One region of the Paenibacillus sp. PAMC21692 genome, then DNA from elsewhere that is predicted to be linked to it. Evidence: predicted binding sites of a transcription regulator. Region 1 holds the regulator's gene; each other region holds the start of a gene.

Region 1 (3,282 bases):
AATCGGCAGCAAAAAATTGCGGCCGGTAAATCGATCCGCCTTCTCTGCATTCATCACTAACTGACCTTCACCGTGCTTCTTGCGTTGCTTATTAATAGTAGACATGTTTTTGCGCACTTTGCGCTCCCAGGACCGTGACAGATGGATTCCTCCTTCATATAATAGCAAGCTCATGAAAGGAGCTCTTAATGTTTGATGTCGCCGTTGCCTTCGTTTTCTTCATCTTCGACAAACTTGATTGTATCAAGCTGTTGCTTGAAGTTAGCTTTGAAGTTGTTCAGATATTTCTGGCGAAGCACATCTCGTTCCTTCAGCTCTTCATCCGTTAAGCCGACGGTTTTGTTTTTGCGGGAAAGCTCGTTGATTCTGGCAATCAGACTATCAAAATCCAATTTCATTACCCCTCTCTCATGTTGCGAACACATTACTCCTACTTTGACATTTTCAATAAGGCATTGTCAAGGCGAAGCCCACAAACACAACTAGTTTCTATAATACACAAAAAGAGATCTCCCTAAAGAATGGGAAATCTCTAAGCACTCATTATAAGATATATCGCCATTACAACTCCATCAAATATCGGGAATAATTAACTTCTGACCTGGATGTATCGTCACGTTGTCCAAATTATTGCGATTCTTGATCGAGAAAACAAGATAACCTATATCACTGCCGTTCTTAAACGAACTGGCAATGGACCACAACGTGTCTCCGCTGCCTACCGTGACGACTTGCTCCGATTCGCCTGGCCCCTCAACGACCGTGCTGGAAGCATTTGTACCGATTATAAGAAAGCTGCTGAAAACAAGCGTAAACACGATCAAACTAATAATCAGCTTTGCCATATGCCTGACCAGCCAATGAGGCTGAACAAGCTCCTTGGTTTCGCCGATATTACCACGGTATATGGAACGGTATGAGCTTGTACTTGGATTCATCATCATCATTGTCAGCACCCCAAACGTTTGTTCTGTTTTTAATTTAACACGAACAAACGTTTCCGTCAACGAAAAAATGCGAACGTTTGAGCTTAAGAACTTATGTTTGTACGAACGGCGGTTCTATGCTATAATTTGACACAATAAGATGAATGGAGATGATGAACGTGTCGAAGATTTCCAAACGGCAAAATTCGATCCTTGACTTTATAAAGCAAGAAGTTAAAGAAAAAGGTTATCCCCCTTCCGTACGCGAAATTGCTGAGGCGGTCGGCCTGCTGTCCAGCTCGACGGTACATGGACATCTGGACCGCTTGGAAAAAAAGGGATTTATCAGACGCGACCCTACGAAACCTCGGGCGATCGAGATTTTGAGCCAGGACGATAATGACAACGTCATCCAGATGCCTGTCACACAAGTTCCTATCGTAGGTAAGGTTACTGCCGGCGTACCGATCACTGCTACGGAGAACATAGAAGACTACTTCCCTCTTCCTGCCCACTATGTTGGCGACAATAACAATGTGTTCATTCTTAACGTTATTGGCGAGAGTATGATTGAAGCCGGCATACATAATGGCGACTACGTCATCGTACGCCAACAGCAGACGGCCAATAACGGAGAGATCGTCGTCGCCATGACAGAAGACGACGAAGCGACCGTCAAAACGTTCTACAAAGAGAAAAATCATATCCGTCTCCAGCCGGAAAACGAGACGATGGAACCGATTCTTTTGCAGAACGTCACTATTCTCGGCAAGGTCATCGGACTATTCAGAGATATCCATTAAGCAGCAACGCGGCAACGCCGGTATGGACAATTCCATATCGGCTTTTTTATTGTATTGGAAATGATGCAACTCTAAAACTATTGAACAAAAGGTTTGGATAATGGTCAAAAACAAACCCGCTAACCATAACGGTCAGCGGGTTTCCTTGTCTTAGTACAACGTCAGATATTGATCGCGTTCCCATTGATGCACTTGGGTGCGATACATATCCCATTCGATTTCCTTTAACTCGTAGAAGTGAGCGAGAGCGTGATCGCCGAGCGCTTCGGTGATGACTCCGCTTCTAAGCATTTCTTCGAGCGCTTCCTTAAGATTCGATGGAAGGCTTGGAATTCCGGAATCAATGCGCTCTTCTTCTGTCATGATATAGATATTGCGGTCCGTCGGAGCCGGCAACGGCAATTGGTTTTGAATACCGTCGAGACCAGCCTTAAGCATAACGGCAAGTGCCAAATACGGGTTAGCGGCAGGATCCGGATTACGAACCTCTACGCGAGTAGACAGTCCGCGGGAAGCCGGAATTCGGATCATCGGCGAGCGGTTGCTGGCCGACCATGCAACGTAGCAAGGAGCTTCATAACCAGGCACCAGACGTTTGTACGAGTTGACAGTTGGATTCGTAATGGCAGCCATCGCGCGAGCGTGCTTTAGTATCCCCGCCATGTAATAACGTGCCGTTTCGCTGAGACCAAGTTTGTCCTTCTCATTATAGAACATGTTCGTATTGCCCTGGAACAGGGACATGTGACAGTGCATGCCGGAGCCGTTAACGCCGAACAACGGCTTCGGCATAAAGGATGCATGCAATCCATGTACCCTTGCAATTGTCTTGACGACAAGCTTGAACGTTTGAATCTGATCCGCTGCCTTGATGGCATCCGCGTATTTGAAGTCGATTTCATGTTGTCCCGGAGCGACTTCGTGATGGGAAGCCTCGATCTCGAAGCCCATCTCCTCCAACGTAAGTACGATCTCGCGGCGGCAGTTCTCGCCGAGATCCATAGGGGCCAAGTCGAAATAACCGCCGTGGTCGTTAAGCTCCGTCGTCGGTTCGCCGCGCTCATCCGTCTTGAACAGGAAGAACTCCGGCTCCGGACCAACATTCATAGCCGTATAACCAAGCACTTCTGCTTCCTTGAGCGCGCGTTTGAGGATGCCGCGCGGGTCGCCTGCGAACGGCGTGCCGTCCGGCATATAGACATCGCAGATCAGACGCGCTACGCGATCCTGCGTTACCCAAGGGAATACGACCCATGTATCGAGATCAGGATATAAGTACATGTCGGATTCTTCTATCCGGACGTAACCTTCAATGGAAGAACCGTCAAACATCATTTTGTTATCAAGCGCCTTGTCCAGCTGACTGACCGGAATTTCGACGTTTTTAATCGTGCCTAGCAGGTCGGTAAATTGCAAACGAATAAAACGAACGTTTTGCTCCTGGGCAATACGTTTGATGTCCTCTTTTGTAAAACTCACAGAATCATCTCCTTTGTGTCGTTCTCCAAATTACCGTTTATTAAGGAAACGGGATAATTGCCCTTCGATCATGG
Region 2 (3,282 bases), 1.6 Mb from region 1:
ATTGGACAATGTCGTTTTGCCCAGTCCAGGCGGACCATAGAGCAGCACATGATCCAGCGCTTCCTTGCGCATCTTGGCCGCTTCGATATAGATTTTGAGATTTTCTTTTGCCTGGTTCTGCCCGATATATTCGGCCAAATAACGCGGTCTGAGGCTCAACTCGACCGCCTGGTCTTCCATCATAAGGTTCGCGGAGATAATTCTATCGTCCATGCCCGGCTTCGCTCCTTTCCGTTACCCCTTGAACAGCTGCTGCAGCGCCCGCTTCATTAGCGAATCGACCGATTCCTCCGGCGTCACGCTGCTCTGCAAACCATTCCAGGCGCGATCCAGCTCGGCAGTCGTATAACCAAGCGCTGCCAGCGCGTCGCGCGCCTCTTCCCATGCCGTTCCGGCTCCTTGCCCGTTACCCGTACCGGCCAAGCCTGGCTCTGCGCCGAAGCCCGCTGCGCTAAGCAGGCCTTCGTCGCCGTAACCCGTCAGCTTGTCCTTCAGATCCAGCACCATGCGCTGAGCCGTCTTTTTTCCGATGCCGGGGAGTTTCGTCAGGAACGACAAATTTTCTTGTTGAATCGCGCCCGCGATCGCTTCCGGCCGGCCGGCCGATAAAATGCCAAGCGCCACTCTCGGGCCGATGCCGGATACATCAAGCAGCTTCCGGAACATCGTCTGCTGCTCTCTCGACTCGAAACCGAACAGATGAATCGCATCCTCCCGGACATGATGGTGGATATAGACGACTACCGGCTCATTCTTGCCCGCGAACGCATACGGATTCGGCATAAACACTCGATACCCCGTATCTCTGACGTCCATAACGATGTACTCCGTTTCTATATGTACGACCGGACCTCTCAAATAATCGATCATGAACGATTCACCTCGTTGATTTTGTTCGTCAGTACGGCCGAATGGGCATGGCAGATCGCTATGGCAAGAGCGTCCGCTACGTCGTCCGGCTTGGGAACCGCAGACAGCTTAAGGAACATCTTAACCATCTCCTGCACCTGCCTCTTCTCCGCCTTGCCATAGCCGACGACAGCCTGCTTCACTTGCAGCGGCGTATATTCCGCAACGGGAAGTCCACGCTGGGCCGCCGCAAGAATAATAACGCCGCGAGCCTGTCCAACGGCGAATGCCGTCGTCACGTTGCGGTTGAAGAACAGTTTCTCCACCGCGACGGAATCGGGCTTGTACCGATCCATCAGGGCGCCTGCCGATTCATAAATCTGCACAAGCCTGGTCTCCTGAGGCGTATGAGCCTCCGTTGTAATTGCGCCATATTGCACGGGCGTCAGCTTATGCCCGTTCTTGTCCACGAATCCGAATCCCGCAATGGCTATGCCGGGGTCAATGCCTAATACGCGCAAGCCGCCAACCCCTAACTTATGTAATAACGATAATATGAGTGCTACGGTTGCAAGCTGCCCTCGCAGCCTTCCCATGTTGCCCGCCCTTCATTATAACAAAAGATACCCGAAATGAGAACGAACGTTTGTTCATTAACGCTCAAGCGTTTCTCAATGATTGAGCGGGGGCCGGCTTTGTCGTCTGATCCACCGCTGCCTTGGTAGAACTGCGGCAGCAAGTCTTGTCGGTTAGTCCGGTGCTCTTGCTGGAGCAAGCGCACAAAAAACACTCACCGGTTCAATATCGATGAGTGTTTTTTGCCGTTCCATTGTTGCAGCGGGCAATAACGTATCTGCATAAAATTCGAGTGTTTAATAGCCCTGTTTGACGCCGCTCGTTTCCATCGCATAATCGCTGTAGGTCGACAGTACGCTGTTATATTCGTCGATGTCGCTAACCCGAATGCCTTCCGAAAGCTGATCCAGCTGGTCCTTCGGCAAGCTGCTCTCCATAAACCGGACATCAAGCTGGAAAAATGTCCGCATCACTTTTTCGTTGCTTGGCTCTCCGTCAAATAACGAGAAATTCCCATTGCGGTCTACTCCGAAGTAAGCATTGGTCTTGCATTCGGCCGACAAATCGTCAATCTGCTGCATCACGCGGAGCGTCTGCCCATCCTCTTCGAGACTGGTGCGCCATTCCGGATGCTGGCTGAGCAGCTTGATGATCGTCTCGGGTTTCATCAACCCGAGCGGCTCCGTCTCCTCGCCGCAAACGTACAAACGATGGAGCATGACTTGAACCGGAGCATTTCTGTCTTGCAGCATGCGGTTAACGGAAGGTTCGTCGAGGGTTGCCTCGCTCGCGAAACTCGCCGATGCATGCTGCGGCATGACTGCCAGCGAGACGAACAAGGCTATTCCGCCTAACTTCCAGATCGGACGGCGATTTCTTCGTATACGCTTTTTGACTTGCTTCCACAGGCTGAACGTCATCATGAGGAAGCCCCCTTTGGCTGGTTGTGATATTTGCCCATAGTGTGCGCCAGAAATGGTTAATTATTCAGACTCCGGAAATACATGAACAACAAAACAAGCCCCTTATCGGAGCTTGCCTGCGTTCAGCATTATGAGGGAACCGCATTTGCCTTTGTTTTAACGGTTCAGCCAAGGGCGGCTGCCGCTAGACGTTCTTTTTTTGGGTCGCGGCGCCACGGTCCGGATAACGGCTTTTTTGGCTTTTTTGCGCGGTTTTGAAGTGCCGGATTTGGACAACGGCGACTTCTTTTCTTGCTGAAACTCCAGCTCATCCTCCCGCTTGCCGCCGCAGCCGCAATCATCGTTAGCCGTCGATTGGACAGTCGGCCCAGACGAGACATTAGCATTTTGCTGCCATAAAGGCGATGGAGCATATGGCGGGTAAGTCATTGGATAACCGGCTCCGCCGTAAACCGGCGCCGACATGGTGGACATCGTTTGCGGCAAACCTTTGGTAGGCATGCCTGACAATGGCGATACCATTCCAGCATGGTTCGGCATATTGGACAATGGCATCATCATGTTATTCTCGCTGACTCCCGCATAACCGCCACCTGGGTATCCCCAGCCCCCCGCGCCGCCGTATGGCATCATGGAAGGTACGGGATATCCCATCATGCCTGCGCCTGGCGGGCAATCGTAAGGATACATGGAAGGCTTCTCGCCGTAAGGCATATCTCCGTAAGGCATCTCACCGTAAGGCATCATACCCGCATTCGGCAACACCGGAGCAACATTCGGCTGGTTCCCCATATACATGGCTTCCGTAGCAGGCATGTTGTATTGCTGGAACAAGTCCATGTCCATATACTGCATGTATTCCGATTGTGCCGGAGTTACCTTCTTCTCCGCCATCTTCTGAATCGGCAATGCCTTCTGAGCCACGTTCGTCGTC
Region 3 (3,282 bases), 360 kb from region 1:
TCCGTCGCAAGCGTCCTGCAGATCGTCGTACATGTCATCCGGAATTTCGGTTATGCCTCTATTAGAGTCGCCTTGGAAAATAACCTCGGCCAAACCTTCGTCGTCGTAATCATAAATGTCGGGAGCCGTCGCTCCGCAAGCACCGCAAGCGATGCATGTGTCTTTCTCTACCCATGTAAACTTAGCCATGGTTTTCTCCTCCTTTATAATCTACGGATAAATCCGTTCCAATTATATATTATCCAAATATGCCGGTACGGCTCGTTCCTTCACTCATCAATATATAACAAAGTATCGTCTTTTTGCAAGGATGTACCTCGAATTCGTTTGTTTCTGATTAAGGAAGATGGATCGTCGCCAAGCATGCCAGCGGTCAGAACGGCGTCCTCTCCGAATTTGTCCCGAAGCGCGTCCATCACCTTCGTTAGCGATTCCTTGCGCGGCTGCTCCTCAAAGCTGAATAGATCCAACTGAAGAGCGGATTCGGAGATGGGGGTTAAATTCTGCAGCGTAACTCCCAGAAGGCGAATCGGCTCCCCTTCGCTCCAATGCTTTAGATAGAGCGCCCGCGCTTCTTTCGTGATTTCCTCCGTCGTCTGGATCGGCGCCGGAACGGTATGGGATCTCGTAATGGTCGTCATGTCAGGCCTTCGGATCGTGATCTGAACCGTTGAAGCGACAAGCTTCTGCCTGCGTAGCCTGCGCCCCGTCTGATCGGCCAGATTGAGCAGCACACGAAATATATCGTCCCGCTTCGTCAAGTCCTGCGGCAGCGTCGTCGTATGGCCGATAGACTTATTCTGATCCCGGTGCGGATTAACCTGAGAATGATCGATGCCGTGCGCGGCCGACTTCATCCAGGCGCCAACGGTTCCGAATTGCTTGATCAGCATGCTCTCATCGGCCGCCGCCAGCTCTCCGATCGTATGGATATTCAGCTTTGCAAGCTTGGAGGCCGTCTTGCCTCCAACGCCGAATAATAGATTGCAGGGCTTATCCCACAGCACTTGAGGCACGTCGCGAATGCGGAGGACGGTCAAGCCATTGGGCTTTTTCATATCCGAAGCCATTTTGGCGAGCAGCTTGTTAGGGGCAAGGCCGATGGAGCATGGAAGCGCCAACTCCGTCAATATGCGTCGCTGCAGCGATTCCGCGATCTGCAACGGGGTTCCCATCAGCTTGGAGCCCGTAATATCCATATAACATTCGTCGATGGAGACGGATTCCACCATCGGCGTATAAGCGCGAGCGATCGACAAAAATCCTCTGGAGTACTTCCGGTACAGATGGAAGTCCGGCTTGATCAAGATGATATCCGGACACATCTTGACGGCTTGACGCACCGGCATCCCTGTCTTGACGCCCTTCGCACGGGCTGCGTACGAGCAGGTGACAATGATGCCTTTGCGCTGCTCGATGCTGCCGGAGACCGCCGTTGCTTTATTCTTATATACGTCAGGCTCTTCTGCTTCGTGCACGGAGCAATAGAACGCATTCATATCGAGATGGATGATTACTCTGCCTTTGGCAGGATAATGCTCTTCTACGCCGCTCATGGACAAGTTCACCGCCAATTGCAGAATGTTGGGTTGTACCGCTTGTTTCCTCAGCATATAATTAGGCAAGGTTCAAGTCAATGCCGAACAACAAACATTTGTTCGCCAAGATACCGCTTTCCTTATATAGATAGTAGGCCGGAATTGCAACTTCCCTCTCTACTTTAGGAAGATAAAGTGGTATAATCATGTATTATGATTCCATCAGAGGCTCTGTGAAGGAGGCACATTTAGAAATGTCCGCACAAATATTCATCTTTGACACGACGCTGCGCGATGGCACGCAAGGCGAGGGGATCAGCTTATCGGCAGATGACAAGCTGAAGATTGCACAAAAGCTTGACGCTTTGGGCGTTCATTATATTGAAGGCGGCAATCCCGGAAGCAACAACAAGGATATCGAATTTTTCAAGCGCGTAAAGACGATGAAGCTCAATGCCAAGATTACCGCGTTCGGAAGCACGCGCCGCAAGAACAGCGTCGCCGAGCAAGACGCCAGCCTGCTCCGGATTATCGAATCCGGCGTACCGGCGGCAACGCTGGTCGGCAAGGCTTGGGATTTCCATGTCCATACGGCGCTCCAGACGACGCTGGAAGAAAATCTGGCGATGATCTTCGACTCCTTCGCGCTACTTAAACACCACGGCATGGAAGCGATGTACGACGCCGAGCACTTTTTCGACGGCTACAAAAACAACCCGGAATATGCCCTTGCAGCGCTTCGCAAAGCACAGGAAGGCGGAGCGGACTGGCTCGTGCTCTGCGATACGAACGGCGGCACTATGCCCAACGAAATCCATGAGATCGTCTCCCGCGTCAAGGAAGAACTGAATACGCCTATCGGCATTCACACTCATAACGACTGCGAGCTTGCCGTCGCGAATTCGCTGGCTGCCGTCCAGGCTGGCGCGCGCCAGGTGCAAGGCACGATGAACGGTTACGGCGAGCGTTGCGGCAACGCAAATCTGTGTTCCATCATTCCGAACCTGCAGCTCAAGCTGGCTTACTCCTGCCTTGAAGACGACCGTATTCGCCTGCTGACAGGAACGGCCCGTTACGTTAGCGAGATCGCCAATGTTCATATGCCGGTCGGTCAAGCTTTCGTCGGCAACGCGGCATTCGCCCATAAGGGCGGCATCCATGTCTCCGCGATCATGAAGGATGCCAAGACTTATGAGCATATCGAGCCCGAGCTTGTGGGGAACAAGCAGAGAATTCTCGTGTCGGAGCTTGCCGGTCAAAGCAATATTATTTCCAAAGCGACCGAGCTTGGACTCGACATCACCTCGAACAACGAGAAGACGAAACAAATTATGGAGCAGATCAAGGATCTGGAGCATCAAGGCTATCAATTCGAAGGCGCCGACGCCTCGCTTGAGCTTCTTTTGCGCGACGCTTTTACCGACGCGGTCCAAATCTTCAAGGTAGAATCGTTTAAGATCCATATGGAGAAGTCGAACGCCAGCATGATCTGCGAAGCCATCGTCAAGATCAACGTGGGAGGTCAGATCGTGCTGACGGCCGCGGAGGGCAACGGCCCCGTCAACGCTCTCGACAACGCAATGCGCAAAGCGCTCGTGCAATTTTTCCCGCGCATCGAACAGATTCACTTGTCCGACTACAAGGTCCGCGTCATCGACGAGAAAGACGCCACGGCCGCCAAAGTACGGGTGCTTGTGGAATCCACCGGACTCGACAATACCTGGAGTACGGTCGGCGTATCCAG

What was found. Region 1 encodes LexA, which represses DNA repair genes until DNA is damaged. Its sites were predicted from a motif close to CGAACATATGTTCG; they were not measured.
Region 2: ruvC (crossover junction endodeoxyribonuclease RuvC) is a predicted target of LexA. The motif match lies at 1,489-1,502, and genes of this name have one in related genera.
Region 3: H7F31_RS23570 (DNA polymerase IV) is a predicted target of LexA. The motif match lies at 1,648-1,661, and genes of this name have one in related genera.

Annotation. Positions count from the first base shown of each region.
Region 1 covers NZ_CP060293.1:5,393,170-5,396,451, forward strand. Annotated here, with positions in the region: gene H7F31_RS21760 (hypothetical protein) at 1-174, opposite strand, end outside; gene H7F31_RS21765 (DUF896 domain-containing protein) at 186-392, opposite strand; gene H7F31_RS21770 (LysM peptidoglycan-binding domain-containing protein) at 573-947, opposite strand; gene lexA (transcriptional repressor LexA) at 1,106-1,729, shown strand; gene glnA (type I glutamate--ammonia ligase) at 1,880-3,208, opposite strand; gene H7F31_RS21785 (MerR family transcriptional regulator) at 3,239-3,282, opposite strand, start outside.
Region 2 covers NZ_CP060293.1:3,787,807-3,791,088, reverse strand. Annotated here, with positions in the region: gene ruvB (Holliday junction branch migration DNA helicase RuvB) at 1-213, opposite strand, end outside; gene ruvA (Holliday junction branch migration protein RuvA) at 235-870, opposite strand; gene ruvC (crossover junction endodeoxyribonuclease RuvC) at 867-1,370, opposite strand; gene H7F31_RS14955 (BofC C-terminal domain-containing protein) at 1,722-2,348, opposite strand; gene H7F31_RS14950 (LysM peptidoglycan-binding domain-containing protein) at 2,505-3,282, opposite strand, start outside.
Region 3 covers NZ_CP060293.1:5,749,116-5,752,397, forward strand. Annotated here, with positions in the region: gene H7F31_RS23565 (ferredoxin) at 1-189, opposite strand, end outside; gene H7F31_RS23570 (DNA polymerase IV) at 270-1,556, opposite strand; gene cimA (citramalate synthase) at 1,793-3,282, shown strand, end outside.